Regions from separate parts of the Pedobacter sp. 22226 genome, predicted to be linked through region 1. Evidence: riboswitches for the same ligand, from Rfam matches in the RefSeq annotation. Region 1 holds a riboswitch; each other region holds the start of a gene.
The links. Region 1 has a riboswitch for S-adenosylmethionine ahead of ACTJKC_RS24625 (peroxiredoxin family protein). Riboswitches for the same ligand answer to the same signal wherever they lie in the genome.
Positions count from the first base shown of each region.

Region 2: it holds a riboswitch for S-adenosylmethionine, as region 1 does, so the genes downstream of both, ACTJKC_RS23960 (O-acetylhomoserine aminocarboxypropyltransferase/cysteine synthase family protein) here and ACTJKC_RS24625 (peroxiredoxin family protein) in region 1, are expected to answer to the same signal.
Region 3: it holds a riboswitch for S-adenosylmethionine, as region 1 does, so the genes downstream of both, metH (methionine synthase) here and ACTJKC_RS24625 (peroxiredoxin family protein) in region 1, are expected to answer to the same signal.

Region 1 covers NZ_JBQEPB010000014.1:5,527-15,622, reverse strand. Annotated here, with positions in the region: tRNA gene ACTJKC_RS24630 (tRNA-Cys) at 1-65, opposite strand, end outside; SAM riboswitch class I at 855-952, shown strand; gene ACTJKC_RS24625 (peroxiredoxin family protein) at 1,111-2,412, shown strand; gene ACTJKC_RS24620 (peroxiredoxin family protein) at 2,700-4,019, shown strand; gene ACTJKC_RS24615 (YceI family protein) at 4,049-4,690, shown strand; gene ACTJKC_RS24610 (cytochrome-c peroxidase) at 5,015-5,986, shown strand; gene ACTJKC_RS24605 (TonB-dependent receptor) at 6,075-8,843, shown strand; gene ACTJKC_RS24600 (hypothetical protein) at 8,852-9,715, shown strand; gene ACTJKC_RS24595 (TldD/PmbA family protein) at 10,096-10,096, opposite strand, start outside.
Region 2 covers NZ_JBQEPB010000012.1:214,512-224,607, forward strand. Annotated here, with positions in the region: gene ACTJKC_RS23915 (phospholipase D-like domain-containing protein) at 1-240, shown strand, start outside; gene ACTJKC_RS23920 (HPF/RaiA family ribosome-associated protein) at 315-629, shown strand; gene ACTJKC_RS23925 (Fic family protein) at 857-1,633, opposite strand; gene ACTJKC_RS23930 (menaquinone biosynthetic enzyme MqnA/MqnD family protein) at 1,690-2,415, opposite strand; gene ACTJKC_RS23935 (histidine phosphatase family protein) at 2,555-3,178, opposite strand; gene mqnE (aminofutalosine synthase MqnE) at 3,275-4,468, opposite strand; gene ACTJKC_RS23945 (hypothetical protein) at 4,806-5,300, opposite strand; gene ACTJKC_RS23950 (trans-sulfuration enzyme family protein) at 5,424-6,539, shown strand; gene ACTJKC_RS23955 (hypothetical protein) at 6,664-7,677, opposite strand; SAM riboswitch class I at 7,890-8,000, shown strand; gene ACTJKC_RS23960 (O-acetylhomoserine aminocarboxypropyltransferase/cysteine synthase family protein) at 8,262-9,593, shown strand; gene ACTJKC_RS23965 (homoserine O-acetyltransferase family protein) at 9,636-10,096, shown strand, end outside.
Region 3 covers NZ_JBQEPB010000004.1:156,155-166,250, reverse strand. Annotated here, with positions in the region: gene metH (methionine synthase) at 1-2,250, opposite strand, end outside; SAM riboswitch class I at 2,389-2,494, opposite strand; gene ACTJKC_RS10260 (Bax inhibitor-1/YccA family protein) at 2,610-3,365, opposite strand; gene ACTJKC_RS10255 (hypothetical protein) at 3,404-3,970, opposite strand; gene murQ (N-acetylmuramic acid 6-phosphate etherase) at 4,135-4,938, opposite strand; gene ACTJKC_RS10245 (S41 family peptidase) at 5,128-6,735, shown strand; gene ACTJKC_RS10240 (histidine decarboxylase) at 6,888-8,021, shown strand; gene ACTJKC_RS10235 (short chain dehydrogenase) at 8,101-8,697, shown strand; gene ACTJKC_RS10230 (GNAT family N-acetyltransferase) at 8,824-9,330, shown strand; gene ACTJKC_RS10225 (GNAT family N-acetyltransferase) at 9,433-9,942, opposite strand.

The DNA of each region.
Region 1 (10,096 bases):
TGGACGGAATCGAACCGCCGTACTAGGTTTTGCAGACCTTTACCTCGCCACTCGGCCACATGACTATGTGTTCTTTTTCGATTAGCTTATTATCTGCTTTTCGTATAAGACAGAACAAAGGTAAAAATTAATTCTATAAATTCTATAGAAATAGTAGCTTTTTTTTAATTTGTTTTTTCGGCTTGTCATCCTGAGTGTAACGAAGGATCTTTTGATGGAAGATGTAAAATGGAAGATGGAATGAACCAAGCGTTGCGTTCACTTCCTTCAAATACCGTCATTTCGACCGTAGTTGAGAACCCGAAGGCTCTGCGAAGCAAAATCTATCTCTAGATAGATCTCTCCGTTTCACTGCGTTCCAGTCGAGATGACGAAGCGATATGCTCTCCCTCCATGCTCTCCCTCCATGCTCTCTCCCCAGCGCTCTCTGCTAAAAAAAATAAATTATTCTACTGTAAATCAGTTGATTATAAATAAAGTCTATAAAATCTATAGGAATACTTGTTTAAATTGTTCAAAGTTTATACTTTTACAAAAAATTAAAACAGTTCACTAGCAAATCTACGTTCGATATGAAACTCCGCAGACAACCTCAGCCATATTCTCTGATCAATTTTTCAGGTCAGTATAACTGCTGTTGCCGCTAATATAAGCTAAGATACGGATCACCTGATAAAGGTTTTCATTCAGATATTCTCATTTAAAAATCCTGGTACCCCGGGGCATTTTGATAGAATATTATGGTGGTCATGTATTTCAGTCAATAAGTTGCCGGGGTATCAGGAACAGCCAAAACTAATCACCACCACTAGTTTAGGTTATTACTCTAATTAATTCACCACCATTAATTAGTTGATTTATACAGAAGAAGGGAGAGTCAGTACTCGTTGAACTTCTAGCAACTTTCCATAGGAAAAAGTGCTCAAACTGATCTAGCAATAGATTATAAATTAACCGATAACAAGTAAACACACTGTTTCTCGTTAAGGATCATGATGCAATAACAGCTGATAAACAGCCTGTAGCCTTGCTGTATGGTTTTCTGTGCGAATCATTGTGCCTTGTTATCAAAAACTCTAAAACGATAGTGTTTAACTAATAATGATGATTATGAAAACGAGAATTACCTCAAAAATTGCATGCCTAACCACCTCAGTTTTGCTACTGGGCGGCATTGCATCAGCCAGGGTGGCAAAACCGTTCCCTAAAGAAGGGATCTGGAGGGGAGAGTTTAGTGTAAGCGAATCAAAAGTGCCTTTTAACTTCCAGTTAAAAGGAAAAACACCACAAACAGCCATTTTAACGCTCATTAATGGTTCCAGACGTGATGATTTTCATGTAGAACGACGCGGCGACGACTCGATTTACGTAAAAATGAACACTTATGATGCGGCGCTGGTCGCGAAGATCGAAACTGATGGTACCTTATCTGGCGAATACCGCAGTCTGGTACCCGGTTTCAGGGGCAATTCTTTGCCTTTTGTTGCCGAACATGGCAAAAGTTACCGCTTTGTAGAACCGGGTAAAGATGTAGCTCCAAAACACAACATTACTGGTAAGTGGGAAATTAGAACCTATACCAAAGAAGCTGTACCGGCCTCAATTGCTTTGTTAAAACAGAACGGCAACAAACTTACCGGTGTAATTATGACCGTTGTAGGCGATACCCGCGAGCTCGAAGGTACCGTACAGGGCGATGAATTTGAGTTGTCGGGTTTTACCGGGCCGAGTCCTTTTATTGTGAAGGGAAAAATCAACGATGATAACAGCATTACCGGCGAACAGGGTTTTGGAATTTACAAAAACCTGAAATTTGATGGTCAGCGTAACGAAAAAGCCGAACTTCCTGATCCTTATAAACTTACTTTCCTTAAAGAAGGTTACAGCAAACTTGATTTTACCTTCCCTGATCTGAGCGGGAAAAATGTTTCTTTAAGTGATGATAAATACAAAGGTAAGGTAGTGATTATCGAAACCATTGGTACCTGGTGCCCGAATTGTACAGATCAAACGGTATTTCTTTCACCATGGTTTAAAAAGAACCAAAAACGTGGGGTAGAAGCCATAGCCATTGGTTTTGAGCAGAAAGATGACCTGGAATATGCCAAATATACCTTAGGCAAGCTGAAAGAAAAATATGATATCACTTATGATATTCTGTTCGGTGGTATTGCCGATAAAAAAGTGGTGGCCGAAAAATTGCCTGCGCTCAATAAATTCATTGCTTTCCCAACTACGATTATTATCGATAGAAAAGGAAATGTGCGGGAAATCTACACCGGTTATACCGGAACCGTAACCGGAAAATACTTTAACGATTACGAAGCCAAATTCAATAAAGTGTTAGACGAGCTGATTGCTGAACCAGTGCCCGAAAAGCTCGCCGCAACCGAAACACTAAAAAGTAAATAAAACCAAACCAACTATATTAAATATTGGGCTGTATATAAAGATTTGTTAATAGTATGATTGACAGAGAAGTTTCCTGGTTATTGAATGGACGCAAAACGTCGTCATTGCGAGGAGGCTTTTTCAGCCGAGGAAGCAATCTTACAACGATCGCTAAAAGTGTGCGCTTTAAGATTGCTTCGTGCCTCGCAATGACGGACTTTTTTATTCTGCCAAAGTAACTCGTCCAAGAATACGTCAAAAAATTGAGATACAGCCCATATTTTAACCTACACCTAAAATTATAAAAGATGAAAAATTACTATGCTAAAATGCAGGTGCTGGCTTTAGCATCCCTCATTTCTACTGCAGCTTTTGCTGTAAATAAAGTAGATGAAGAGCCAAAAGTGGCCAAAAAATTTATAAAAGAAGGAATATGGCGAGGCGTATTCAAGGTTGCTGAAACCGAAGTGCCATTTAATTTCGAACTTAAAGGAAAAGATGCTGAGCATGCTACTTTCACGCTGTTAAACGGAACCCGCAGAGACGATTTCCACATCAAATATTTAGGTCAGGATTCTTTGTTCATCAAAATGAATACCTACGATGCCGCTTTGGTAGCTAAAATAGAAAGCGATGGCAGGATCTCTGGCGAATATAAAAGCCTGGTGCCAGGTTTACAGGGTAATGCTTTACCTTTTACTGCCGAACAAGGCAAATCGTATCGCTTTGTTGAACCTGGTAAAGATGTAGCACCTACCGCCAATTTAACCGGTAAATGGGAATTTAAAGGATTTTCGAAAGAAGCTGTCCCAAATAAAGTAGCCATACTGAAACAGGAAGGCAATAAACTTACCGGCGTAATTATGCAGGTAACCGGCGATAGTCGCGAACTCGAAGGTACCGTACAGGGAAACCAGTTTGTGCTTTCAGGCTTTAGCGGCCCGAGCCCGAAAATATATAAAGGTACCATTAACGAAGACGGTACACTTTCTGGCGAAATCAGTCAGGGGATTTACGATAACTTAAAGTTTACAGGTGTAAAAGACAGCAAAGCCGAACTGCCTGATCCCTACAAATTAACACACTTAAAAGAAGGTGTTAAAAAACTTGCTTTTACTTTTCCAGACCTCAACGGCAAACCGGTTTCGTTAACCGACGATAAATATAAAGGTAAAGTGGTGATTGTAGAATTGGTAGGTACCTGGTGCCCTAACTGTACCGATCAAACCGTATTTCTTTCGCCCTGGTTCAATAAAAACAGCAAAAGAGGTGTAGAGGCTATTGCGATCGGTTTCGAACAGAAAGACGACCTCGAATATGGAAAATATACCCTGGGTAAACTCCGCGATAAATACAATATCAAATACGATATCCTGTTCGGAGGACTGGCTGATAAACGTTTGGTTGCCGATAAACTTCCGGCTTTGAACAAATTTATTGCTTACCCAACCACCATTATCATCGACCGTAAGGGTGAAGTACGCGAAATCTACACCGGATACACCGGAACTGTTACTGGAAAATACTACGATGATTATGAGAAAAAATTCAATAAAGTACTGGACGAATTAATTGCAGAACCAGTACCATCGGCAGCCTATTTTGAGGCGCAGGCAAATGGAAAATAGATACCACCTCAACTAAAAACCAAAATATAATGTTACAGTACAAAACGATTGCACTCATTGCTACCACCATCGTAGCTGGATCTTTAACCGCTTTAAACGGACCAAAACCTAAACTTAAAGCACCTGCCGAAACTTCGGTAAGTAAACTGGTAAACTATAAAGTAAATGCCGAACAGAGTAAACTAACCTGGCTGGCTAAAAAAGTAACCGGAGAACATTCGGGAACCATCAATGTTACTTCGGGATCTTTGGCCCTGGATAATAAAGTGCTAAAAGGCGGAAGCTTTGAACTGGATACCAAAACCATTGCGGTAACCGATTTAACGGATAAAGAAACCAATGCAAAATTGTTGGGCCACTTAAAAAGTGCTGATTTTTTTGCCGTTGATAAGTTTGATAAAGCTACTTTCAATATCACTTCGGCCCAAAGTACAGGTGCGGGTACTTATAATGTAAAAGGAAAACTCACCATTAAAGGCATTACCAACGAAATTACTTTCCCGGCTACGGTTAAGCAAGATGGCAACAAAGTAACGGCCAATGCAAAAATTATTATCGACAGAACCAAGTATGATATCAAATTCAGATCAAAAAGCTTTTTTGAAAACCTCGGCGACAAAACCATTTATGATGATTTTGAGCTGAATGTACAGCTTGTTGCCAATAATTAAAAAATCTCTTGTTAAGGTTAGTGGAGTGTGGGAGGATGTTTGTTCTCCCTGCCTCTGGCTATTACCTGGTTGTCATTCTGAGTGCAACGAAGAATCTTTACAGTCGTCACCCTGTCCCGATTCATCGGGATCAGGGTCTATCATGCAAGTAAGGTATTCATTTCTGCGTATCGATCGGGTTCCGTGTTTCATCGGCCAGGGATTCTTCACTGCGTTCAGAATGACAGTCAATATGATTTGAAATAGATCTCTCCACTCCGCGATGCTCCGGTCGAGATGACGACACTCTTTAGCATGACGATTCGATATTACCCCAATAAACCAATGAAAAAAAGCAAACTCATAATCCCCCTAAGTCTTATCACCTTAGTGATACTGATGGCCGGTTTTGGTGCCGATGATCCGACAGTAATCAACAGCAGGGAGCGTTTGGGCGAAAAATTGTTTTTTGATCCGATTCTTTCCAAAGATAAAAGCATCAGCTGTGCTTCGTGCCATAAACCGGAGTTTGCTTTTGCCGATACCGCAAGGGTAAGTTTAGGTGTTGGCGGAACTAAGGGAACGCGTAATTCGCCATCGGTAACCAACCTTTCGGGCCGGCCGAATCTTTTTTGGGATGGCAGGGCTGCCTCTCTCGAAGATCAGGCTTTGCAACCCATCATCAATCCGGTTGAAATGAACCTGCCCATTGCTGATGCCATCGATAGATTACAGAAAGACAAAGAATATGCAGCACTTTTTCAAAAGATTTTTAATGCACCGCCCACCCAAAAGAATTTACTGCTGGCCATTGCTTCTTTCGAACGGACTTTAGAAACCGCAAATAGTCCTTATGACCGTTACATCAATGGTGATGATAAAGCGATATCCGAAAATGCCAAACGGGGCAGAATGTTGTTTATCGGAAAAGCCAACTGTAACAACTGTCATTCGGGTGAAGATTTTACTGCCGATCGTTTTAAAGGCATAGGATTATTTAACGATGAAGAGTTGAAAGACCAGGGTAGATTTGAGGTAACCGGTAATCCGGAACATAAAGGACATTTTAAAATCCCGGGTTTAAGAAATGTTGGCTTAACGGCCCCATATATGCACAATGGGATGTTTAAAACGCTAAAAGAAGTAATCCAGTATTATAATAACCCAGACGCAGTAATTAAAAATGGCAAAAACAGGGACCTTTCCCTAAATAAACCATTGGGATTAAGCGAAACCGACATAAACGATATTGAAGCTTTTTTACTGTCGCTAACCGACGACAGATTTCAAAAACCAAACCATAAAACAGGCCAATAGCCAAAACCCGAAAAATCAATTTTAAAACATTTTTCAACCCGAAAAAAGGTCGAAGGGCCATTGGTATGTCTATTCCAAAATAAACAACATGAAGATAAAATTACTATTCATATTACTGTTGAGTACAGTTATTTACTCAAAATTAGTTGCCCAGCAGCGGATCATCACCGGGGTGGTGGTTGCTGCAGAAGATCAGTCACCATTACCTGGCGTATCGGTAAGAATCAAGGGATTAGATGGCTCTACCGTTACAGATAAGGATGGCGCATTTAAAATTTCAACCAAAAACGGACGCTTTATCGAAGTATCCTACATCGGTTATAAAACCGCCATCGTAGAAATTGGATCGGCTACCAAACTGAACGTTTCGCTCGAACAAGCTGATAATACTTTAACCGAATTACAGATTGTAGGCTCGAGGAATGCTAACCGAACCAAACTTAATTCGCCTGTTCCGGTAGATGTAATCGATTTAAAAACATTGCAGCAAACCTCACCACAGGCCAGTGTAACGCAGTTACTCCAGTATGTATCACCATCTTTCCACTCTTCGGTTTCCGGTGGTGGCGATGCCGCTTCGGCAACTTCTACCGTACAATTGAAAGGCCTGGGCGTAGATCAGGTATTGGTGCTGGTAAACGGAAAAAGAAGACATAAAAGCTCGAACATCAGTTGGGGCGGTTTGGGTAACGGGGCAACCGGATACGATCTGAATGCCATTCCGGTGGGTTCGATAGATCGTATCGAAATTTTACGCGACGGTGCTGCGGCCCAATATGGATCGGATGCCATTGCAGGCGTAATTAACGTGGTGCTGAAAAATACTCCTGATGAAATTACGGCAAGCACGATTGAAAGTATCCGCCGCAGGGGAGATGGCTTAACCACCAGGAGCAATGCTAATATCGGACTAAAACTGGGCGCAAAAGGTTTCCTGAATATCACTGGCGAATATGCCACACAAGCGGTTTCACTTCCTTCCGGAAATGATTCAGATGGGATTTACATCGGTCCGGCTTATGGTGGCGGAGCCAATACCAGGGGTTTTGACCAGATCTATACCAAAGAAATTGATGATGCCATTATTGCCAGCCGCGGTATCGACCGGCATTTCTTTGATCAGCGTGGATCCACCAATAAATCCAAAGATGGTTTATTATCATTCAATGCCGGAATCCCGTTGAGAGATGGTTTTGAAGTATATTCATTCGGTGGCATCAGTCACCGTAACTCGCAGTTTACCGCTGTATACCGTTTGCCGGGCTGGACAGAGCGCAACAATACCTTTGTTTATCCGGATGGATTTCTGCCTGCCATGGATAACATCATCACCGATCAATCTCTGGCAATAGGTGTAAAAGGCAAGATAAGCGGATGGAACTTCGACGTATCCAATGTTTACGGGAGAAATGCTTTTGATAACATCATCAGCAATACGTTGAATGCCAGTTTAGGTCAAAAAACACCTCGTACCTTTAATGCGGGCAGTTACAATGCTTCACAGAACAGCGGAAGTTTAGATTTTTCAAGGAAATTTGATAAAGTACTTAAAGGTCTGAATGTTGCCTTTGGCGGACAGTACCGCGTAGAAACCTATCAGATTATTGCAGGCGAAGAAGGTTCTTATTCGAAAGCCGATTTAAGTACCATTTATTCTATTGGTTATACCACTGGGGGCATTCCATATTTCGTAGCTGCGGGCAGCACACCTTTAAACGGACTTTCTCCGGGTTCGCAGATCCATGCCGGTTTCAGGCCATCAAATGAAGTGAATGTGAAACGTTCTATTTCTGCTGCTTATGCGGATCTCGAATTGAACGTAACCGATAAATGGCTTTTATCAGGCGCGGTTAGGGTAGAAAATTATTCCGATTTTGGAAGCGTAACCACCTACAAAGCCGCAACGCGTTACGGTTTCGCTAAATGGCTGGCCGTTCGTGGTGGTTACAATACCGGTTTCAGGGCTCCCGATCTGGCACAGTTTTACTACACAGAAACCTCTACTACCTTTCAGAACGGAGTTGCGATAGATCAGGTTACGGCAAATAATGTAAATCCTGCAACCAAAGCCTTGGGTATTCCATCGCTACAACCCGAAAAATCGAAAGGTTATTCTGCAGGATTGACATCACAGCCGATCCAGAACGTAGAATTAACGGTTGATGCCTATCAGATCGACATTAAAGACCGTGTAGGAAATACCGGACGTTTTTCTGCTACAGATGCCAATCTACCTGCGGATGTAAGGGCACTATTTGTACAAACCGGTACCATACAGGCCAAGTTTTTCTATAATTCATTCAGTACACGCACCAGGGGCATCGAATTTACAGGAAGTTATCGTTTTTTATTGCCCAACGGCGGTAATGTAGCCTTTTTGGCGGGTGCAAATCTGCAAGAAACAACGCTTACCAAAGTAAATACACCTAAAGGTTTGGAGGCTTACCGTTACATCATTTTCGACGAAAGCGAAGAGGTGCGTGTAACCCGTAGCATCCCAAAAACTAAAATTACCCTGCAGGGAACCTACAACATTAACAAGTTTAACTTTTTACTGCGAAGCGTATATTTTGGATCCGTATCGGCAGTGAGTCAGTTAAATGCCAATTTTCCGAAACCTGATTATTATTATCAAACCTATAGTCCGATATGGATTACCGATATTTCGGCAGGGTATCGGATTACGCCTCTGCTACAGGCTACCGTTGGTGTAAATAACCTCTTCAATGTGCTGGGCGATTATTCTATCCCTGCGCCGGGAAGTAATATTACCCGTACAAATTCACCAAGTGCGGCACAATCGGGAACAAGCACCGGTTTACAACCTTTTATCCGACTTTCGGCAACCTTTAAATAAGACCACAGATGAGAATTTATAAATTTCCAACATTATTTTTTGTATTAGCCGTTTCATTGTTTGCTTCATGCAAAAAGACAGATTACCTCGATATTAATGCCGGCGACAGGCCACCTTTAAGTGCAAAAGTTAAATTTATCAATGCACGCCAATCGGTTACGGCCGTTAATTTCTGGGATTTTACCCGAAAAGTTACGACTACTGCATTGCAACGCAATACGGCAACAGGTTATTTAGATACCCAATACGGAAAAGTTCAGTTTAACCTCACGGAAGGAACAGAGCCATCTTACAAAGCATCTTATGTTTTTGGTGGAAGCGCAAATTTCGTACAGGAAACCAATTCGGCATCTTTTGCTGGTCCGAACGGGCCCATTGCAGATTTTGCACACAGTTTGTTTACCGTGAAGAAAAAATTAACAAGTACGTTAAATCCGGGTAATATTGATAGTTTGATCCTGGTATATGATGATTTAACCCTTCCTGCAGCAGGTAAAGCCAAAATCAGGTTTGCCAATTTTTCGCCCGATGCACCAAAAGTTGATCTTACCTATGCCGCCGGAACAGAAATATTTGCTGGTGTAGCTTATGGTAATTTTGGTAACCAAACCATTATTCCTTACACATCAGGGAAAGCACCTGCAGTAATTGAAGGCTTGAGCTGGAGAACGCTGGGTCCATTTAAAGAAGTAGATGCAGGCACCAATGTGAGTTTATTGATAAAAGATAACACTACAAAAGCGGTGATTCCATTAACAAACAATGCTTTAAATGCAGCCACTTTCGAGGCTGGGAAAATTTACACGGTTTATATCAACGGTACAATAGCTGGAACACCAGCTATTACCGCAACGATTATTATGCATAATTAACATTTTCGGTTGGTAAGATACCAACCGATAGAAGAAACTCCTGGCTCAAACAGGTTTATATTTGGTTAGAAAAAGGGGCATGTCTGGATAGAATGCCCCTTTGTTGTTTAAGATGCTGTCATCCTGAGCGCAGCGAAGGATCTTTTTTTGCTTATCGTCTTTACCATATAAGACATTTAAGAGAATATAAGCTTAAATGGTCTTATATTTCTTATATGGTAAATAATGCCCCTCGTTTATATGAGGATCACTGAAAGCAGCATTTGCAATGCAGGATCGAATATTTGTGGCGATACAATCGCCTTTCTCGAGATAGATCTCTCCCTGCCCGAAGCAGGTGGGCGCTCCACTGCGTTCCGGTCGAGATGACGAGAGGGGCCT
Region 2 (10,096 bases), on a different contig from region 1:
AAAACATCTATAATTCATAGTAAAATTTACTTAATTGATGACCAGATAGCATATATAGGCTCACTAAACTTTACCCAGAGTGGTACTCAATTTAATCATGAAACTCGAATCAGAACAACAGATGTAAATGCAATTAAAGAAATAAGTAAGGAAATTGACCTACTTTTTGAAAACCCTTATATGCTGGCTGCAGATATACAACTTTGGGGAAGACAATTATACGCCGAGCCCCTTAATTAAAATTCACAGTATTTTTAAAACGTTTTGACCCTAGAACTGTTAACTTAATATAAATTTAACCTAATATTTTAATTATGACGATCCAACTTAACACCGACAAAAACTTAACGATACACCAGGAATACGACGAAAAAATCCAAAGCCAGTTAACAGAAGGTTTGAGCAGGTATAGCGATTTAATTACCCGCTTAGAAGTTCATTTATCTGATGAAAATGGCAGTAAAGAAGGATTGGATGATAAAAGATGTTTATTAGAAGCCAGAATTACCGGTAAAGAACCAATAGCAGTTTCGAACCTGGGTAATACTTACGATTTAGCCATTACAGGTGCGCTTAGCAAATTAAAAAGTACGCTTGAAAAAGTAGCCGGGAAGATGAAAAGCCATTAGTTTATTCTTTATTAATTGCAGCCAGGCTTACCAAGATGACTACCTAATCAAAACCGTCATTTCGAGCGAAGTGAAGCGAAGTCGGGAAATCTAATGTAACAAATCCCTCCTTTTCGAAAATATCAATTAAATAAAAATTGTAACAAAAAAGCAATCTGATTAGATTGCTTTTTTGTTATAAAACGATGTTGACATATCTTCCTATTAATTTACTTAAGCATAGACAATTACAATGCTTTAGGCAGCATTAATAAAAATGGCAATGCTCCCGAATAATCTAATTCTTCATATTCTAAACCTAAAACCCTTAAATTTTGATAGTAGGTTTGATGATTTTCATAATACATTTTCTCTGATTGAACAAACCAGGCTTTTTCACCGAGTTTTTGCGAAAGAAACCATTTTTCCAACAATCTACCTGTACGACCATTCCCATCGTTAAACGGATGGATTTTCACAAATACCAAATGAATCAAGGAGGCAAAAAAGAAGATTTCTTTAATGTTTAATCTTACCGCTAACAACAAAGTTAAGTCGTGATATAACTTTTCCATTTCTTCGGCAAGTTTTATTGGACCTACAGCTACATATTCTATGCGTCCATCTGGAGTAGAAACATACATATTGTGGTTTCTTAGCCTACCCTGATAATTTTTGGCCACAATATGTTCACTCAATAACTGATGAGCCTTGGCAATATTATTAACGTTTATCTGATTATCTTTGGCAAAATCGTAGGCAAAATATAAGTCATCTATCTTCTTTGTATAATCCGGTAAAAATTCAATACCAAACCTTTTATGTTTGATATAAGAATCAAGTTCTATATTCTCCCCTTCTATTTTGCTCGAATATACCGACGATACTGATGTGTAAAAGCTAAATTCACTTGTCGATATTTCTGCATCCTTTAACCGATCGAATTTTTCCTGCAGATCATCGTCAATCTGTAAAGAATAGGCCTCTAACAAATCAACAGGAATAATCTCTAATTCATCAAACATTGTAAAAAGGATTTTAGGCTAATTTAGGATTTGATTCTGTAAAAAGCGATTCTATTTTATAACTGCTCAATATACCCCAAAAACAAATTCAATGCTTTTTTGCGGTCCTCTGTTACATCAAACTGAAGCCTGTGGTACAGATAATCTTCCAGATCGAAGTTTGGTGATGCTGGTAATTCCTGCAAAACTTCCTTTCTATGATTTAAACCAAATTTTAAAGCAGCATTAAACTCATCTTTAAATTCCTGTGAAATTTCTTTATTGGCCACCCATGCAGCATACATAAAAGGTAATCCCGTAAAGTTTTTCCACTCCTCGCCCATATCGTAAGCGTAGGCGAAATCATCTTTTTTACCAAAAGTTCTGTCGCCAATTAAAACAAAAGCATCTGTTTTTGAAGTAGGATCAGTTGTAAACTCAACTGCTTTTTTCCAATGAAACTTAAGCAATACTTTAGCTAAATTGTTTGATGTGCGCGAATGGGCATCCAGTCTTACCGTCTTAATTTCTTCAGCAGAAACATCGCTAAAAATAAATACTGAATTAACACCTCCATCGCTACCAATGCAGTAATCGGCTACAATATTTGCATTAGGTACTAAAGGAATGGCAGCAACCGGCATCAAACCAATATCGGCCTGACCGTTAATAACTTTGGCTGCGCAATCTGAAGGGATATCTAAACTTAAATCAATTTTATTTATAATGTCCGAATGTGTTAATCCGTATATAAAAGCTTTGGTGTTGGTGTAAGCAACAGCCGATATTTTAATCTTATTCAAGGTGTTATGTTTTATTGTCATTCTGACGGCAGAAAGAATCTGCAGCTTTGTCGCGATATACCTGTCGACTATTACTGCTCCTTACAGGTATCTCCTATCAACAAACAGATGCTTCGTTTCTCAGCATGACAGCATAAATTTATTCAATTACTAAGCCATCTAAATGCACGGCACTGTTAAATTCAAGCACGGTAAATTTTCCATCTTCAAAACCCATTTTATACAGCACTGTATTTTGATGTGGAAATTCGGTCATCTGGCTTAATGGCCTGTCTAATAATAAACAAAGGAAAACACGCATTGCCCTGCCATGCATGCATAAAAGCACTGTTTTTTCCTCTGGTCTGGTCATTAACACTTCCATAGGCTGTTTTAAACGCTCGTACACATCCTGAACACTTTCGCCACCTTCAAAATGTGCAGTATAATCACCATTCTCCCAACTTTGCAACATCTCACGGAAAGCATCGCGGGCATCTTCAGTATTGGGTTTTCCTTCCCAAACACCCCAGGCCAGTTCATCCAGTCCCGAAAGTTTTTCCCATGGTAATTCCGAATCAATAAACTTTTGTACGGTTTGCCAGGTACGTTTTAAATCGGAAGTATAAATTTTATCAAAGGGAATGTCTTTATAAGTTTGGTAGAAAGCTTCGGCCTGTGCCCTGCCCAAATCATTTAAGTCAGAATTTATACCTCTGCCCTGTACTATGCCTTGTCTGTTAAGTTCCGTTTCGCCGTGGCGTATGATGTATATTTCCTTCATCTAACTAATTATTGAATGAGGGATTTTTGAGTGATTGAATGTTAAATTTAACGCTCAATATCCTCATTCTCATTCAGTCATTCTCTAATTCAATCACTAATTCACTACTGGCAGCTTATAATATTGAGGCTTTTTCTCTTCTTCGAAAACAACGTTTTCAAAATCGGTCACCACATTATATAAAGTATCGCGTTCTATTGCTTTTCTATCTACTTGTTTAATCAGATTAACCAGTTCTTTAGTACTCATTGCAGGCGTTTGCTCTTCTGCGCCAGCCATAGAGTATATTTTGGTGGTATCGTCTAAAGTACCGTCGATATCATCAACGCCATAATTTAAAGATAACTGTGCTGTTTCGCGACTGATCATTGCCCAATAAGCTTTAATGTGATCAAAATTATCCATGTAAATACGGGCAATGGCGTAATTCCTCAAATCTTCAATTACTGATGATTCTGGCACATTACTCATCTGGTTATGTTGATTTCTGAATTTTAAAGGAATAAACGTCTGGAAACCACCAGTACGATCTTGCAGTTCGCGGAGTTTTTCCATGTGATCTACACGGTGCCAAAATTTTTCAATATGTCCGTAAAGCATAGTCGCATTACTTCTCATACCCAGTTTGTGCCACTCTTCATGTATATCCAGCCATTGCTGACCGGTACATTTATCTTTGGCTATCTGCTCTCTGATTTCCGGATGGAAAATTTCTGCGCCACCACCTGGTATCGATTCCAGTCCGGCTTCTTTCATCAAACGCATACCTGTTGCGTAATCGATTTTAGCCTTCTTAAAGATATAATGATACTCTACAGGTGTTAATGCTTTTACGTGTAAATCAGGACGATGTTGTTTAATCGCTGTGAACAAAGCGGAATAAAAAGCTACATCATACTGCGGAAGCACGCCTCCAACAATATGTACCTCGGTTACGGGCTCACCATCGTATTTTTTAACAATATCAAGCATTTGCTCCATCGTTAAAGCCCAGCCTTCTTCTTTTTGTTTGATTAAACGCGAATAAGAGCAGAATTTGCAGTCGTAAACACAAAGATTAGTCGGCTCTAAATGGAAGTTTCGATTGAAATAAGTTTTATCGCCATGTTTTTTCTCCCGGATAAAATTTGCCAGGATACCGAGGTAACCCAGTTCGGCATGTTCGTAAAGATATACGCCTTCGTCAAATGTAATCCGCTCTCCATGAAGAACTTTGTGTGCTATGTTTTGTAATTCAGTTGATAAATTGGTATCAGCTAATATTTTTTCAACTTGCTCAGTTGTATTCATTCCTGATTTATTTTGAACAAAAATACAATAATGAGGCGATTTGAAAATCATTTTCTTGTAACAAACCGCGATTTTTGAATAGTGGCAATATTAATTAACCACTGATGAACACGGATAAAGACAGATGTTGTGTTTTTTATAAAGTACCTTACTTTGCATTTGGCCACGGAGACACGGAAAAGCACGGATTTTATTTTTGTATATGTACAATAGAAACTAAACCTTCGAAAAAAAACAACTCAGTGTAAATCTGAGCATCCGTGGCAAACGCCTTTGCATAACAAAAAAGCACCTCTTTTCAGAAGTGCTCTGTTATGTTTTTCACAGGTAAATTAAATTATTTTGCTTCAGGCACAAATGTTAAAATGATATTTGCAGTTCTGCCGCCAAATTCAATTGGTGATTTTAAGATCATCTGTGTGCTCGAAAGATCGGTTAAAACTAAACGGTAACCTTCGGCAACGTTTTTAGCTTTATCGCCTTCAAATATTTTTTTGAACTGGAAAGTCTGATCTTTAGGAGCTGCCGACCAGAAAATAGTTTGCATTACAGAACCACAGGCGCTCGATGCCGGTAAAGTATAAGAGCCATTACCGCTGTTGGTTAAATGCCACGTACTTCCCTGAAAGCATTTGTAAGATTTTTCGCCAAATAAGCCTTGTACAGCGCCATCAGGCAAACCTTCTAAAGCTACATTACTAACTACCCAGTCGCGAACAACTGTACCTCTGCTACCCGTAACACCAGCAGTTACCCTTTTTGCGGTATTACAACTTTGTAACATTACTAAAGTAGAACATGCTATTGCGATAGCTATAAATAATCTTTTCATTTTTTGTTTAATTAAATTTCGACAAACTTGTTACATAAATCTTGCCAAAACCATTACGAACCTTAAATTAGCGGCAAATTATTAAATTGTATCCCAATATTATTCATACCACGATAAATTATCATGAAACCTGAAACCCTTGCTATTCACGCCTCTAATCTTTTAAAAACTGCTACAGGTGATGTTACCCCACCCATTAATCTAACCACAACTTTTTTTCGTGGAGAAGATGGTGGCTATCCGGGCGGACACATGTATAGCAGGGTAAGTAATCCAAACCGGTCTGCTTTAGAAAACACTGTAGCCAAATTAGAATATGGCGAAGATGCAGCAGCCTTTTCTTCCGGCAATACCTGCGGACTGGCCATGTTTCAGGCTTTAAAACCCGGCAGCCACATTATTGCGCCCGATGACATGTACTGGGGAATAAAAAAACAGTTGCTCACTATTTTTAACGAGAGCCTGGAATTTGATTTTGTAGATCAAACAGACTTAAATCTGATCGAGAACAGCATCAAACCGAATACGCAGTTAATCTGGATCGAAACACCCTCAAATCCTTTATTAAAAGTTACGGATATAGAAGCAATTGCCAAAATAGCTAAAGCTAAAAATATTCCTTTGGTTTGCGATAGTACTTTTGCCTCTCCTATTTTACAAAACCCGATTTTATTGGGCGCCGATATTGTAATGCACAGCAGTACCAAATATTTAGGCGGACATAGTGATGTACTTGGTGGAATTTTAGTAACCGCAAAAAAAGATGAATTATGGGAACGAATCAAAAATATACAGCAAACCGGTGGTGCAGTTCCTGCCCCTTTCGATTGCTTTTTATTAACAAGAAGTATTAAAACCCTGGCCTACCGCATGAAAGGCCATTGTGAAAATGGAAAAAAGGTTGCCGAATATTTAAACCAGCATCCAAATGTAGAAGCTGTTTTTTATCCCGGGTTGGAAAGTCACCCTCAGCACGAAATTGCAAAAAAACAAATGAAAGATTTTAGCGGCATGATGTCGTTCCTGGTTAAAGGAGATGTTGAAGCCGCACACAAAGTGGTGAATAAAGTTCAGTTATTTGCGCAGGCCACCAGCCTGGGTGGTGTTGAAAGTTTAATCGAACACCGTTATTCGGTAGAAGGACCTGATAGTACAACACCTAAAAACCTGCTCCGTATTTCTGTTGGATTAGAGCATGTTGATGATATTATTGCGGATTTAGCACAGGCGCTGGGGTAGAAAGGAAAATTTTTCGTCATTGCGGGAAGGCTTTTTCAGCCGACGGAGCAATCTTAATGCACCCGCAACTAGCGATCGTTGTAAGATTGCTTCGTGCCTCGCAATGACTAATTATTTTTAAAATCTATTTTGGATTACAAACCGTAATCAGCTTTAAAGAATAATTTGCCTCCAGTGGCTCATTGGTTTGCGCTAAACGTTGCGAACCTGTATTCGCCGGGCAGGCAATATCTCCTGCAGCATCATAAATCAGTTTTGTTCCATTAGCCAGTAATTCTTTTGGCACATAAACCTGAACTTTTGTAATCGAATATCCTGAAGGGAAATAACGCACATAATAGCCGTCAGGGTGTTTCGTCCAGATGCCACTTGGCACATCGCTCCTTGGTGGCGCCATGCCGGCAACAATAGCATATTTCTCCAGATCAGCATAAGTATAATTGCCTGAAGCTACCAATTGGCGTATATTGTTTTCTGCCTCAAAAACAGCCCTCACACCCGATGGCAACTGATCTTTTGCTTTTTCCATTACATCAAAAGGCAGAACACCCAAAGCACCTCCTTCTAATTGAGTAAGCTGTTTGGTTGTTAATAGTTTGATGGCGGTTACTTTAACCTGTCCGTTATAATCAGCAAATTTTGTTTTGGCAATAATCGTCCAAAGTAACGCTTGTATATCGTGCTGTTCTACTTCGGGATGTTTTTCTGCACTTTTTAATATGGAAACCACAATTTCCTCTTTCGGACCCAAAACCGGGGCAAACATGTAACCATCACCCTTTGATGGCGCAAAGGTTCCGGCTTTTAAACAATAGCTTTTGTTTGTCATTTCGTACAAGCCTTCACAAAGTATAAAACCACCATCAGGATTTTTAGGCAATAAATATAAAGGCTGGGCTTTTAATTTTAAAGCAGTAATAAAATCCGGCATTTTCTCGCCTTCCCTGTTTACATCTTCAAAACTGGTGGTAATGGCGGCAGGCTGCTTTAAAAACCTGTCAATACCTAAGGCTTTAGCGCCCTGGGCTGTACCTACTTTTAATAATTTATCTTTCAGGCCGCCAAATTGAGCGCTGGCATTGCTTAAACCTGTTACAACAAATAACAGTCCTAAACATAGGGATTTTGTGTTTTTCATGAAGTTACAATTTAGATAGGATGCACAAACTTAGAATATTAAGTGTTAATTTATATTAAAAGTTTTAAACCGCAAACATAACATAAAAATAATTAGCTCATTATTAGATTGTTAATGTAAAATCAAAATTTTATTTTGTGGATTAAAATTAAATTCAGACATTTGAAATATTATTTGGCGGAAAGCTGAATAAAAGTCAATCTTCACGGGTTGATTTATAAAGAAGTGGCGAGAGACTGGCTCGATGACCCACTGGCAACCCTCAGAAAGAGAAGGTGCCAATTCCTGACCGGATAACACGGTGTTATCCGGAGATATAAATTAGAACTGATGAAAACATTAAATCTTCAATCGCTAAGCGAGCCCAGTGCAAACCCAGAAAAAGTAGTACAATCTTCTGTTTCTTTTATTTGTTGCGATATGCGTATGGTTACCTGTATGTGCTGTTGCATACAGTAATATAAAAATCTTCCTTTTTTGTTTTTTTCAAACTGGAAGGTCCCGGAAATCGGGATACGCCCTGCCAGGTTTTAGGATCAGCCTAAACCGCCCTATCTAATTGTTCAACAAATAAAACAGCAATCATGTCAACATCATATAAATTTGAAACTTTACAATTACACGCAGGTCAGGAAATAGATCCAACTACAGGTTCAAGAGCTGTACCAATTTACCAAACAACTTCTTATGGATTTAATAACGCTGAGCACGGCGCCAATTTATTTGCCTTAAAAGAGTTTGGAAATATCTACACCAGGATTATGAATCCTACAAATGATGTTTTCGAAAAACGAATTGCCGCTTTAGAAGGTGGTGTAGCGGCTTTAGCGGTTGCATCAGGTCAGGCTGCGCAATTTATTGCCTTAAATAATATCTTAGAAGCTGGCGACAGTATTGTTTCTTCTTCTCACATTTACGGTGGAACTTACAACCAGTTTAAAGTGGCTTTTAAGCGCCTGGGCATCCATGTTGATTTCGCAAATCCGGATGTGCCAGAGGAATTTGAAAGTAAAATCACCGATAGAACAAAAGCCATTTATCTCGAAACCATTGGTAACCCGGCTTTCAGTGTGCCCGATTTTGAGAAAATTGCAGCAATAGCTAAAAAATATGACCTTCCTTTAGTGGTCGACAATACTTTCGGAGCAGGAGGGTATTTGTTTAAACCATTGGAGCACGGCGCTAATATTGTAGTAGAATCGGCAACCAAATGGATTGGCGGACATGGAACAAGCATCGGCGGTGTTATTGTAGATGGCGGAAATTATAACTGGGGCAATGGAAAATTCCCTCAGTTTTCTGAACCTTCAGAAGGATATCACGGCTTGGTTTTCAGCGATGTGTTCGGCATCGGTGGCCCATTCGGCAACATCCAGTTTATTATCCGTGCCCGCGTAGAAGGCCTGAGGGATTTAGGTCCTGCCCTATCACCTTTCAATTCATTCCTTTTATTACAGGGATTAGAAACGTTATCGCTCCGTGTACAACGCCATGTAGATAATGCTTTAGAACTGGCCACCTGGTTAGAAAACCATCCGCTGGTTAAAGAAGTGCAATACCCGGGCTTAGCCAGCAGCAAATACAACAACCTGGCTAAAAAATATTTAAGCAACGGTTTTGGAGCTGTTTTATCTTTTGAATTAGAAGGAAGTAAAGAAAATGCCTCACAGATAATCGATAGTTTAAAACTGGTTTCGCACCTGGCCAATGTGGGCGATGCCAAAACCTTGATTATTCAACCTTCTGCAACCACACATCAGCAATTAAGCGATGCAGAACAATTGGCGGCAGGTGTAAAACCAAATGCTTTAAGGGTTTCGGTTGGTATTGAACATATCGACGATATTAAAGCCGATTTCGAACAGGCATTTGCAACCATTAACGCCAAGGTTCCTACAGAAAGTTTATTAGCCTAGATTCTTGCCCTCAAAGCGCTTTTTTAACAACAACATTACAAAATGCATAACAGTAAAAACGATAACGTAAAATCCACTTCGGGGAATTTTGCGTCTACATATCATTATAATAAACAGTTTAAATTAGAAAGTGGAAAAAAAATTCGCAACCTGCAGATTGCCTATCAAACTTATGGTAAGTTAAATGCAAATAAGGATAACGTGATTTGGGTTTGCCATGCACTTACTGCTAACGCGGATGTTTTTGAATGGTGGGACGGATTATTCGGGCAAAATGCCTTGTTTAATCCTGAAGAGCATTATATTGTTTGCGCGAATGTTTTAGGATCACATTACGGAACTACAAGCCCGTTAAATACCAACCCGGTAAATGGTTTGCCTTATTACCTTTCCTTTCCGCAGTTTACCATCCGCGATATGGTTTCGGCACATCAGTTATTGGCTGCGCATTTGGGTGTCGGTTACATCAAACTGTTAATCGGTGGTTCTTTAGGCGGACAACA
Region 3 (10,096 bases), on a different contig from region 1:
AGCCATTAATACTTTACCTGCCGACGAATTCTGATCCTGATCGGGATTATCTAATTTCTCTTGCTCTATAAATGGCAATAAATAGGCTACAGCTTTTTTCATTACCCTCGCTGATTTTACCACCTGGGGCAGGAACATTTTTCCGGCACCAAATAAATCACCAACGATGTTCATTCCATCCATCAGCGGTCCTTCGATTACCTGAATCGGGCGGGCGTATTTTTGCCGGGCTTCTTCCACGTCATCATCCAGGTACTCCACAATTCCTTTCACCAAAGAATGTGATAACCTTTCTTCAACAGAGCCTTTTCTCCACTCTTCATCTTTAACAACCTCTTTACCTTTCGATTTTACGGTATCGGCATATTCTACCAAACGCTCCGTTGCATCTTCTCTTCGGTTTAACAATACATCTTCTACCCTTTCTAACAGTTCAGGCGGAATTTCCTGATAAACCTCCAACATCCCCGCATTTACAATTCCCATATCTAAACCAGCCTGAATGGCATGATAAAGAAATGCCGAGTGCATGGCCTCCCGAACGGTATTATTACCCCTGAAAGAGAACGAAATATTCGAAACCCCACCGCTTACTTTGGCATAAGGCAGGTTTTCTTTAATCCAGCGGGTGGCATTGATGAAATCGACAGCATAATTGTTATGCTCTTCGAGTCCTGTTGCTACAGTTAAGATATTCGGGTCGAAAATAATATCTTCAGGCGGAAAGCCGATTTCGTGTACCAGGATATCGTAACTTCTTTTACAGATTTCCTTTCTGCGCTCGTAATTATCGGCCTGACCTTGTTCATCAAAAGCCATTACCACAACCGCAGCACCGTATTGCATAATTTTACGGGCACTCTCACGGAATTTATCTTCCCCTTCTTTTAAAGAAATGGAGTTTACAATTCCTTTTCCTTGCAAACATTTCAGGCCATTTTCAATAACCGACCATTTGGATGAATCGACCATGATGGGCAATTTGGCGATATCAGGTTCTGAAGCAATGAGGTTTAAGAATTTGGTCATTGCCGCTTCCGAATCCAACATCCCTTCATCCATGTTTACATCGATTACCTGTGCACCACCTTCTACCTGTTGCAAAGCAACGGCCAATGCAGCTTCGTAATCGCCACCCAAAATCAGTTTAGAGAATTTTGGAGAACCTGTAATATTAGTCCTTTCGCCGATGTTTACAAAAATACTATCAGGGGTGATGGTTACCGGCTCTAATCCACTTAAACGCATGTAAGGCTCCAGTACAGGTATTTTCCTGGGTACAGCTTTTCTAGCGTTTTTGGCAATACAGCCAATATGCTCAGGTGTAGTACCACAACAGCCACCCACAATATTCACAAAACCAGAGGCAATAAAATCATCCACCAGATGAGCCGTTTCGTGTGGTTGTTCATCATACGCACCAAACTCGTTCGGTAAACCTGCATTTGGATAGGCCGAAACATAACATCCGGCTTTTGCCGCTAACTCTTCAATGTGCGGACGCATTTCCTTTGCACCCAAAGCGCAGTTAAAACCGATACTTAATGGTTTTGCGTGCATTACAGAGTTTAAGAAAGCTTCTGCCGTTTGACCGGAAAGCGTTCTGCCAGAGGCATCGGTAATGGTTCCGGAAATCATGATTTCGAGTTTACGGCCAATTACCTCTTCATATTTTTTAATGGCTACAATGGCCACTTTTGCATTTAAAGTATCGAAAATGGTTTCGATTAATAATACATCCGAGCCACCATCTACCAGGCCACGTACCTGCTCGTAATAGGCTTCTTCGAGTTCGTCAAAATAAACCGCCCTGAAACCAGGATCGTTTACATTTGGCGACATAGAAAGGGTACGGTTGGTTGGACCAATGGCACCGGCAACAAAACATTTACGATCTGGATTTGCCGCCATAAATTCATTTGCAGCTTCTTTTGCTATCCGTGCACCTTCAAAACTCATTTCGTAAGAAAGGTCTTCCATCTGGTAATCGGCCATGGAAATGCGCTGGGTACTGAAGGTATTGGTTTCGATAATATCGGCACCAGCCGCCATATACTCCAGGTGTATCGTTTTTATAATATCCGGACGCGTGATGTTCAGCAAATCATTATTGCCTTTTACATCACAGGGATGGTCCTTAAATCGCTCTCCCCTAAAATCTTCTTCGGTTAAGGTATATCGCTGAATCATGGTACCCATAGCACCATCAATCACCAAAATACGTTTCTCTAATTCTTCTCTTATGCTCATTCTAGTTGTTAGATATGAGATGTGAGACATGTGATATGAGAATTATTAAGCACAAATTATGACTCAAATCTCATATCTATCATCTCAAATCTCAAAAAAAGGCTTATCTAAAAAGTTGGTACGTGAATCGTAATCCTAAACTTATCTGGCCCCGAATTTATCCGGGATAGAATTTAGCACCTTGTATGGTTACAGGTTGCTAAGACTTCGTTGGGTCTAATCCCTCCGTCTTTCTTAATAAGCGTACAAAAATGCAACAAAGCTACATCAATTCCAAAATTTATCGCTTTGCCGCCAAATAAAATTACAAAGGCCATGCAAAACTGCACAGCCTTTAAAATATTGTTCTGTTTTTAATCTTATCTTCTGTTACCGAAAATGCGTAATAAGAATAAAAAGATGTTAAGAAAATCAAGATATAAGCGCAATGCCGCAACTATTGCCATCTTTTTTGATTCTACCTGTAGTACCTGTTCTCCACTTGCTTCGATACCCTGACCAATCTGTTTAATTTTCTGAACATCGTAAGCGGTTAAAGCCGTAAAGATTGCGATACCAATAAATGCCATAAATAAACTAAACTGCTCACTTTGGATAAACATATTAACCACACTTGCAATTACTAATCCGATTACGCCAACCATTAAAATAGGGCCGAATTTACTTAAATCGATATTGGTAGTATAACCCATAACTGCCATAATACCAAAAATACCAGCAGCACCTGCAAAGCAGCTTACTACCGAACCAGAAGTATAAGCCAATAGGATAAAACTTAAACTTACACCTGTTAATACCGAGTATAAAACAAAAACACCTATCAAAGCTGGGTAAGAAAGTTTACTTAAGCCAAAACTCATCAGTAAAACAAGTCCAAGTGGCGCAAACATAGCAATGTATCCAAAAATAGACATCCCTACTTTGCCGGTAGATGGGTTAACAGTTAAAAGATATTGCATAAACTGCTCATTTGTTCCAAAAAGATAAGCAGCTACGGTTGATAAACTCAAGGCAACGAACATCCATAAGAAAACGTTTGCAAAGAATTTTTTAGAAACAGAGTTCTCTTGTACAAAAACACTGTTTTTTTGATATTCGAAATTTTGTTGTTCCATTTTAAATTTTGTGTATTTAACTATATAAAAATAAATATTTAGTTTAATCTTTTTGTCAACAGTTCTTCAACTTTTTTAAAGAACTGAAGGGGTTTTAATGTGCGCCATGGCAGATTATCAAAAGCGCCTCCAAAGTTAATGTAATAATCGATGTTATTGTCTCTAAATTCGGCAATTACATGTTCCTGGAAATTCACCCCAACAATCCAGCCATCTTCTACTTCCTGAAACCATTCTTCGTAATAACTGTCGTCAGAAGAATGAAAATTCAATACATTTTCGCCAATCAGGATAAATTTATTGATGCCTTCATCCATCATCAGCTCTAAAATATCGCGCTTGAGTAACATAATGTCGTTGTTAATGGCATCGTTCCACTCCCCTATAAATTCTATAATGGCATAACTCCGGTCGTAATCGGCATATAACACCTTCATGTAAAGCGTATTCGAACCAAACTCGTCCCACTGCGGGTGCAGTAAAAAATTATAAATCTGCTTATCAAAATAAAGCTCCGAATATTCGGTATTGTAAAACGGCGAACGCTCGTCTTCTGCCGAAATATAATCATCTCTCCACTGGTAATAAGGCTCTATCTCGTGCATATACTTTAATTATTGAATGATTGAACAGACAAATTATTGAATGATTGAATTTTGAATGAGAGATAAATAAATTATCGAATGAATGAATTTTGAATGAGTGAATATTAAAAGCTACTCCCAAATTCCATCATTCAAAATTTTCTCATTTCGTCATTCTATCATTTTTAGTGTCCTGCTTCTACTGCTTTACGTACGCTTCCGTAACGGGTTAACAATTCGGCGGCTTCATCGTAGCCAATATTTAGTTCGTCGGCAACCATTTGTGTACCGCGATCGACTAATTTATGGTTAGTTAACTGCATATCGACCATTTTATTGCCAACTACGCGCCCCAGCTGAACCATAACGGTGGTACTCAGCATGTTTAAAACCATTTTTTGTGCCGTGCCCGATTTCATACGGGTAGATCCGGTAACAAACTCAGGTCCAACCACCACTTCAACCGGGAAATCCGATTCTGCAGCTATTGGTCCGCCGGTATTACAAACAATACAACCGGTTAAAATGCCATGTTTGCGTGCCGTGTTCAATCCACCGATCACATAAGGTGTGGTACCCGAAGCAGCCAAACCTACCAGACAATCTTTTTCGTTGATGTTAAATTCCTGAAGATCTTTCCAGGCCTGTTCGGCGTCATCTTCTGCAAATTCTACTGCTTTTCTAATGGCCGTATCACCACCAGCAATGATGCCAACAACCCAATCAAAAGGAACACCATAGGTTGGAGGGCACTCTGAGGCATCAACCACACCTAAACGACCACTGGTACCTGCTCCAATATAAAAAAGACGGCCACCTTTTTTCATCCGTCCGGCAACTGCCGTTGTTAATTTTTCGATCTGAGGCAAAGATTTCTCAACGGCATAGGCAACCGTTTTATCTTCGTTATTAATGCCCTGCAGAACTTCCAATACCGACATCTGATCAATGTGGCTGTAATTGGATTCTTGCTCGGTAACTCTGTCCATAAATTTAATTTTGATAAAATTCGGTAAATTCTTTCTAAAATCTACCCTAAAAAATCAAAAATATATCTCACAAACATCAACGAACTCCTTCTTGGCGTTAATTAATGTTAAAAATTATAAACAAAAGACACGAAAATGCAGTTAAAAAATATATCAACCCGCTAATTTTCATAAATTTGCCTAACGCTGATGAAAAAAAATACCCGTAATAACATACTGATTGCCACGAGCTATTCTGTAATTTTAATAGCGGGTATGTTTTTGGGCATAAAATTTATTAAAGACCAGGGTTTTGGCGTAAAAAAAAGCCCGCAGCTTGCTGTTAACAGCGACGAAAAATTAAATGAAATTCTGCACATCATCAACGGCAATTATGTTGATGATATCAATACCGATTCGCTTCAAAATTTACCGATAGACAGCGTTTTACATCAACTCGATCCACATAGTGTGTACCTGCCTCCAACCGATGCACAGGATATGACTGATAACCTGGAAGGCAATTTTGAAGGTGTAGGTATAGAATACTACATGCTTAACGATACCATGATGGTTACGGGCGTGGTTAAAGACGGTCCGGCTTACCAGGCAGGTATAAAATTGGGCGATAAAATCCTCAGTATCGATACCGCTACGGTAAGCGGAAGAAATTTACCAAAAGATCAGCTTACCGGCCGTTTTAAAGGTAAGGCCGGCACAGGAGTAAGTGTGGTACTTTTACACCCCAATGCGCAGCAGAGCAACCGCATTATGGTTACCCGTGGCAAAGTAAACATCAGCAGTATAGATGCCGCTTACATGATCAACAATGAAACAGGTTATGTGCGCATCAGTAAATTTGGCGCCAATACCGATAACGATTTTTCTGTTGCGGCAAACAACCTGAAAGCAAAAGGCATGAAAAAGCTGATTCTCGATTTACGTGATAATGGCGGGGGATATTTTACCGCTGCAACTGGCTTAGCTGATCAGTTTTTACCAGAAAATAAACTTATTGTATATACACAGGGTAAACATGAACCCCGCACCGATTATTTTTCTACCGGAACAGGTGCCTTTCAAAATGGTAAACTTGCAGTGCTGATCAATGAAAATACAGCTTCTGCCAGTGAAATTGTTGCAGGAGCCATTCAGGATTTAGGAAGGGGCATTATTGTTGGCCGCCGCTCATTTGGTAAGGGTTTGGTACAGGAGCAATTTGCCTTTGGCGATGGCTCTGCACTTAATTTAACCATTGCCAGGTATTACACGCCATCAGGGCGAAGCATCCAGAAATCCTACAAAAAGGGCTATGATGCTTATAAACATGAGCTGGATGAGCGCATGATGGACGGAGAACTTACCGGCGACCGTACTTCTTTTCAGGATTCTATCGAAAAAACAGAAGGGGTAAACGTTCAGCCTTCTAAAAAGATTAAACCAATAGGCGGTATTCAGCCCGATGTATTTGTGAAGTTGGATACTACCGGCTACAATAAATTTTACAGTAATCTGGTGAGTAAAAAAGTACTTTCTGATTACGTATTTAATGTACTAACCACCAAATACAGCGCTAGCTTTGTTGAACAGTACATTAACATTTTCACGATAAACGATAACGATTTTAAAGATTTTATCGGGTTTCTTCAACGCAAAAATGTCCCTATAGACCGTTTTCAATTATACAGTGCAAAAAATGTAATCTTAAATGATTTGAAAGCGCTGCTTTGCAGGTACTATTTAGGCGATGTTGGTTATTACAAGGCAGCAAACCAAACCGATAACGCGGTAAGGCAGGCATTGCTTAACCTTCAATAGCCATATTTTATACTTCGCACAGGTTAAATCATCAGCTCTAACCAGATTTAAATTTCATATAAAATATATAAATCAATATAATATTCTTATTGAAACACAATTGTTAATATTATATTTTGATTTATCTAATTTTGCCTGCAATCATATCATTTATGGATGCAAAAGAACTACAGGCAAAAGATCAGGAAGTATTAAATAATCTGTTAGAAAAAATCAAGGAACAAACCGATTTATTTTTAGGTTATCCAGTTTCGAAGGATTTTGATTATCAGGCATTAGCTGATTTTTTAAAATACCCGATGAATAACCTGGGTGATCCTTTTATAACTTCTACCTATGGTGTTGGATCGCGCGAACTGGAAAAAGAAGTTGTACAGTTTTTTGCTGAACTTTTCCGCGCTCCGGCAGATAATTGGTGGGGTTATGTTACCAATGGCGGCTCAGAAGGCAATTTGTATGGTTTATACCTGGCCAGAGAACTGCATCCAAAAGGAATGGTTTATTATTCCGAAGCCACACATTACAGCGTACAAAAAAACCTGCACCTGCTTAATATGGGCAATATTGTGATCCGCACGCAGGAAAACGGCGAAATTGATTACGAAGATCTTGAACACACCATCAGGATGAACCGCCACATGCCGGTAATTATTATGGCCAATATTGGTACCACGATGACCGAGGCCCGTGATGATGTGGCTAAAATTAAAACCATTTTAAAAAAACTGGCCATACAGCATTACTACATTCATGCCGACGCTGCATTATCAGGAACCTATAGTGCTTTGATCGAGCCCAGGCCAGCTTTCGACTTTGAAGATGGTGCAGACAGCATCGCGATTAGCGGGCACAAGTTTTTTGGTTCGCCAATGCCTTGTGGCGTGGTAGTGGCAAAAAAATCGAACCGCGACCGGATTGCCCGTTCTGTGGCTTATATAGGAAGTGTAGATACCACGATTACCGGATCGAGAAACGGGCATAGCCCACTGTTTTTATGGCATACTATTAAACGACTGGGGATTGAGGGTTTAAAAGACAGGGCCATGCACAGTCTGGCAACAGCAGCTTATACCGAAGAGAAACTTAAAGAAATGGGCATAGCCGCATGGCGGAATCCGAATGCCATTACCGTGAACTTCCCTACCCCATCTGCCCCGATTTGCAAAAAATGGCAGTTGGCAGCAGAACAAGGCAATTCTCATATCATCTGCATGCCCAATGTAAGCGAGGCTCATATCGATCTTTTTATCAACGATTTAAAAGCAGAAATGATATTACAGGACTGATCAACAAAAACTTTTAAATAACCTTGGTGTTTAATAGCAAATGCTAAATGAGCACATCTAAAACATTAAACAGATCCATATGAAAATAATAATTGTGGGCGCAACAGGAACATTAGGCAAAAAGGTGGCCGATGCTTTCGCCGAAAAACATGAAGTAATCCGTGTGGGAAATACCAAAGGAGATGTTCAGGTTGATATTAAAGATGAAGCATCTATCAAAGCCATGTTCGAAAAAATCGGTGCATTTGATGCGCTAATCAGTACGAGTGGAAAAGGCCCGTTTGTAACTGTAGGGCAAATGACCGGCGAAAAATTTAAAGCAGGATTACTGGATAAATTATTGGGCCAGGTTAATCTGGTACTTATCGGACAGCATTACATCAACAAGGGCGGTTCGTTTACATTAACATCAGGAATATTGGCCGATCATCCGATAGCTGCCGGCGCCGTACTCAGCGCAGTAAACGGCGGTTTAAATTCTTTTGTAATTGCAGCCGCTCCGGAACTTGAAAATGAGGTGCGTATAAATGCGATCAGCCCAAATGTGGTTGAAGATTCTCCGGCATATTTTGATTCATTCCCGGGGGAAATTCCGGTGACGATGGAGAAAGTGGTTAAAGCTTTTGAAAAAAGTGTACTGGGCATTGTTACCGGACAGGTAATTAAAGTTTATTAAATTTTAAAAGAATAACTTCCTTTACCAAAACAGCTGACGCATCATTATTTTTAACAAAAGCTTGATCTAAAATTTTGTTTATTTACAAGCCAGACCATTATATTAGTCTGTCTAACAATCTTAAACATGATAGAAACGGAACGCCTCATTTTAAAGCCTTTAACGCATAACCAACTTTTAAAATATATTAAAGATGATCATTCTCTTGAAAAAGAATTTGATCTTTTACCAACTAAAAAAAATATCTCTCCTTCCCTGCACGATGCTTTGGAGCAAACCATTCTGCCTAATGTTTTTGATAAAGACAAAGATTATCTCTACCATACTTTGTGGACCATTATCTCTAAGCCTGATCATAGGATGGTAGGTGATATCTGCTTTGTTGGCGAGCCTGATCCAAACGGGGAAATAGAAATCGGTTATGGTACTTATGAAGAATTTAGAGGCCAGGGATTTATGACAGAGGCTGTTGCCAGGATTATCGAATGGGCAAAAGAACAGCCCAAAGTGAAATCGGTTTTCGCGGCAACTACGAAAGATAATGTGGCTTCTTATTCTATTTTAGAAAAAAACAATTTTATTCATATCGGAGAAGTTGATGATATGCTGAGCTGGAAAATAGAATTGAAATAATGTTTGCTTACGCTGAGTAATTTGCCACGGAGGCACGGATAACCACGGAATAAATCTTGCATTTATCCGCATTTATAAAGCAAGTTGCACATTTGAAATGTATTACAACACAATTTCGAACAAACTTAAGCTGATGCCTTCATAATGTTTGGGCAATCCATCGGTTTTTTCCATCGTAGCCACACCAACATAATCAAAGCCACAACCGGTATAATAATCCAGAAGTTTTTCATTATCGGCCCAGGTATCCATTCTGATAAATTTAATGCCATTATCAGCAGCAAAAATTCTAGCCCATTTAATAATTTCCTTTACAAAAGAATAACCTCTAAATTCGGGATGGGTTACAATCCTGTGGATATAAATCGCATCATGATCGCGCTCCTTCCAAATCAACTGATCATTATAAGTAACGGCAAAAACACAGGCCACAACTCCATCTACCAGGATTTTGTATTGACGGTTTTCATCAATTTCGGTTTGTACCATTTCTCTGCTGAAGCCTTGCCAGTGCTTATTAAACACCTTTTTCTGATGGGCAATAGCCATATCATAAAATTCAAAAATCGTATCAATATCAGTTGACAGGCTATTTTGTACTTGTAGTTGCATGGGGCAAAGATAAGGGTAAATTTAATTTCGTCATTTCGGGGTAAAGGTTTGATAAGATAGCTTCCCTAAGTTATCGTCTTCTCGAGCGAAGTGCAACGAAGTCGAGAGATCTATCTCGAGTTAGATTTCTCCGTTTCGCTGTGCTCCAGTCGAA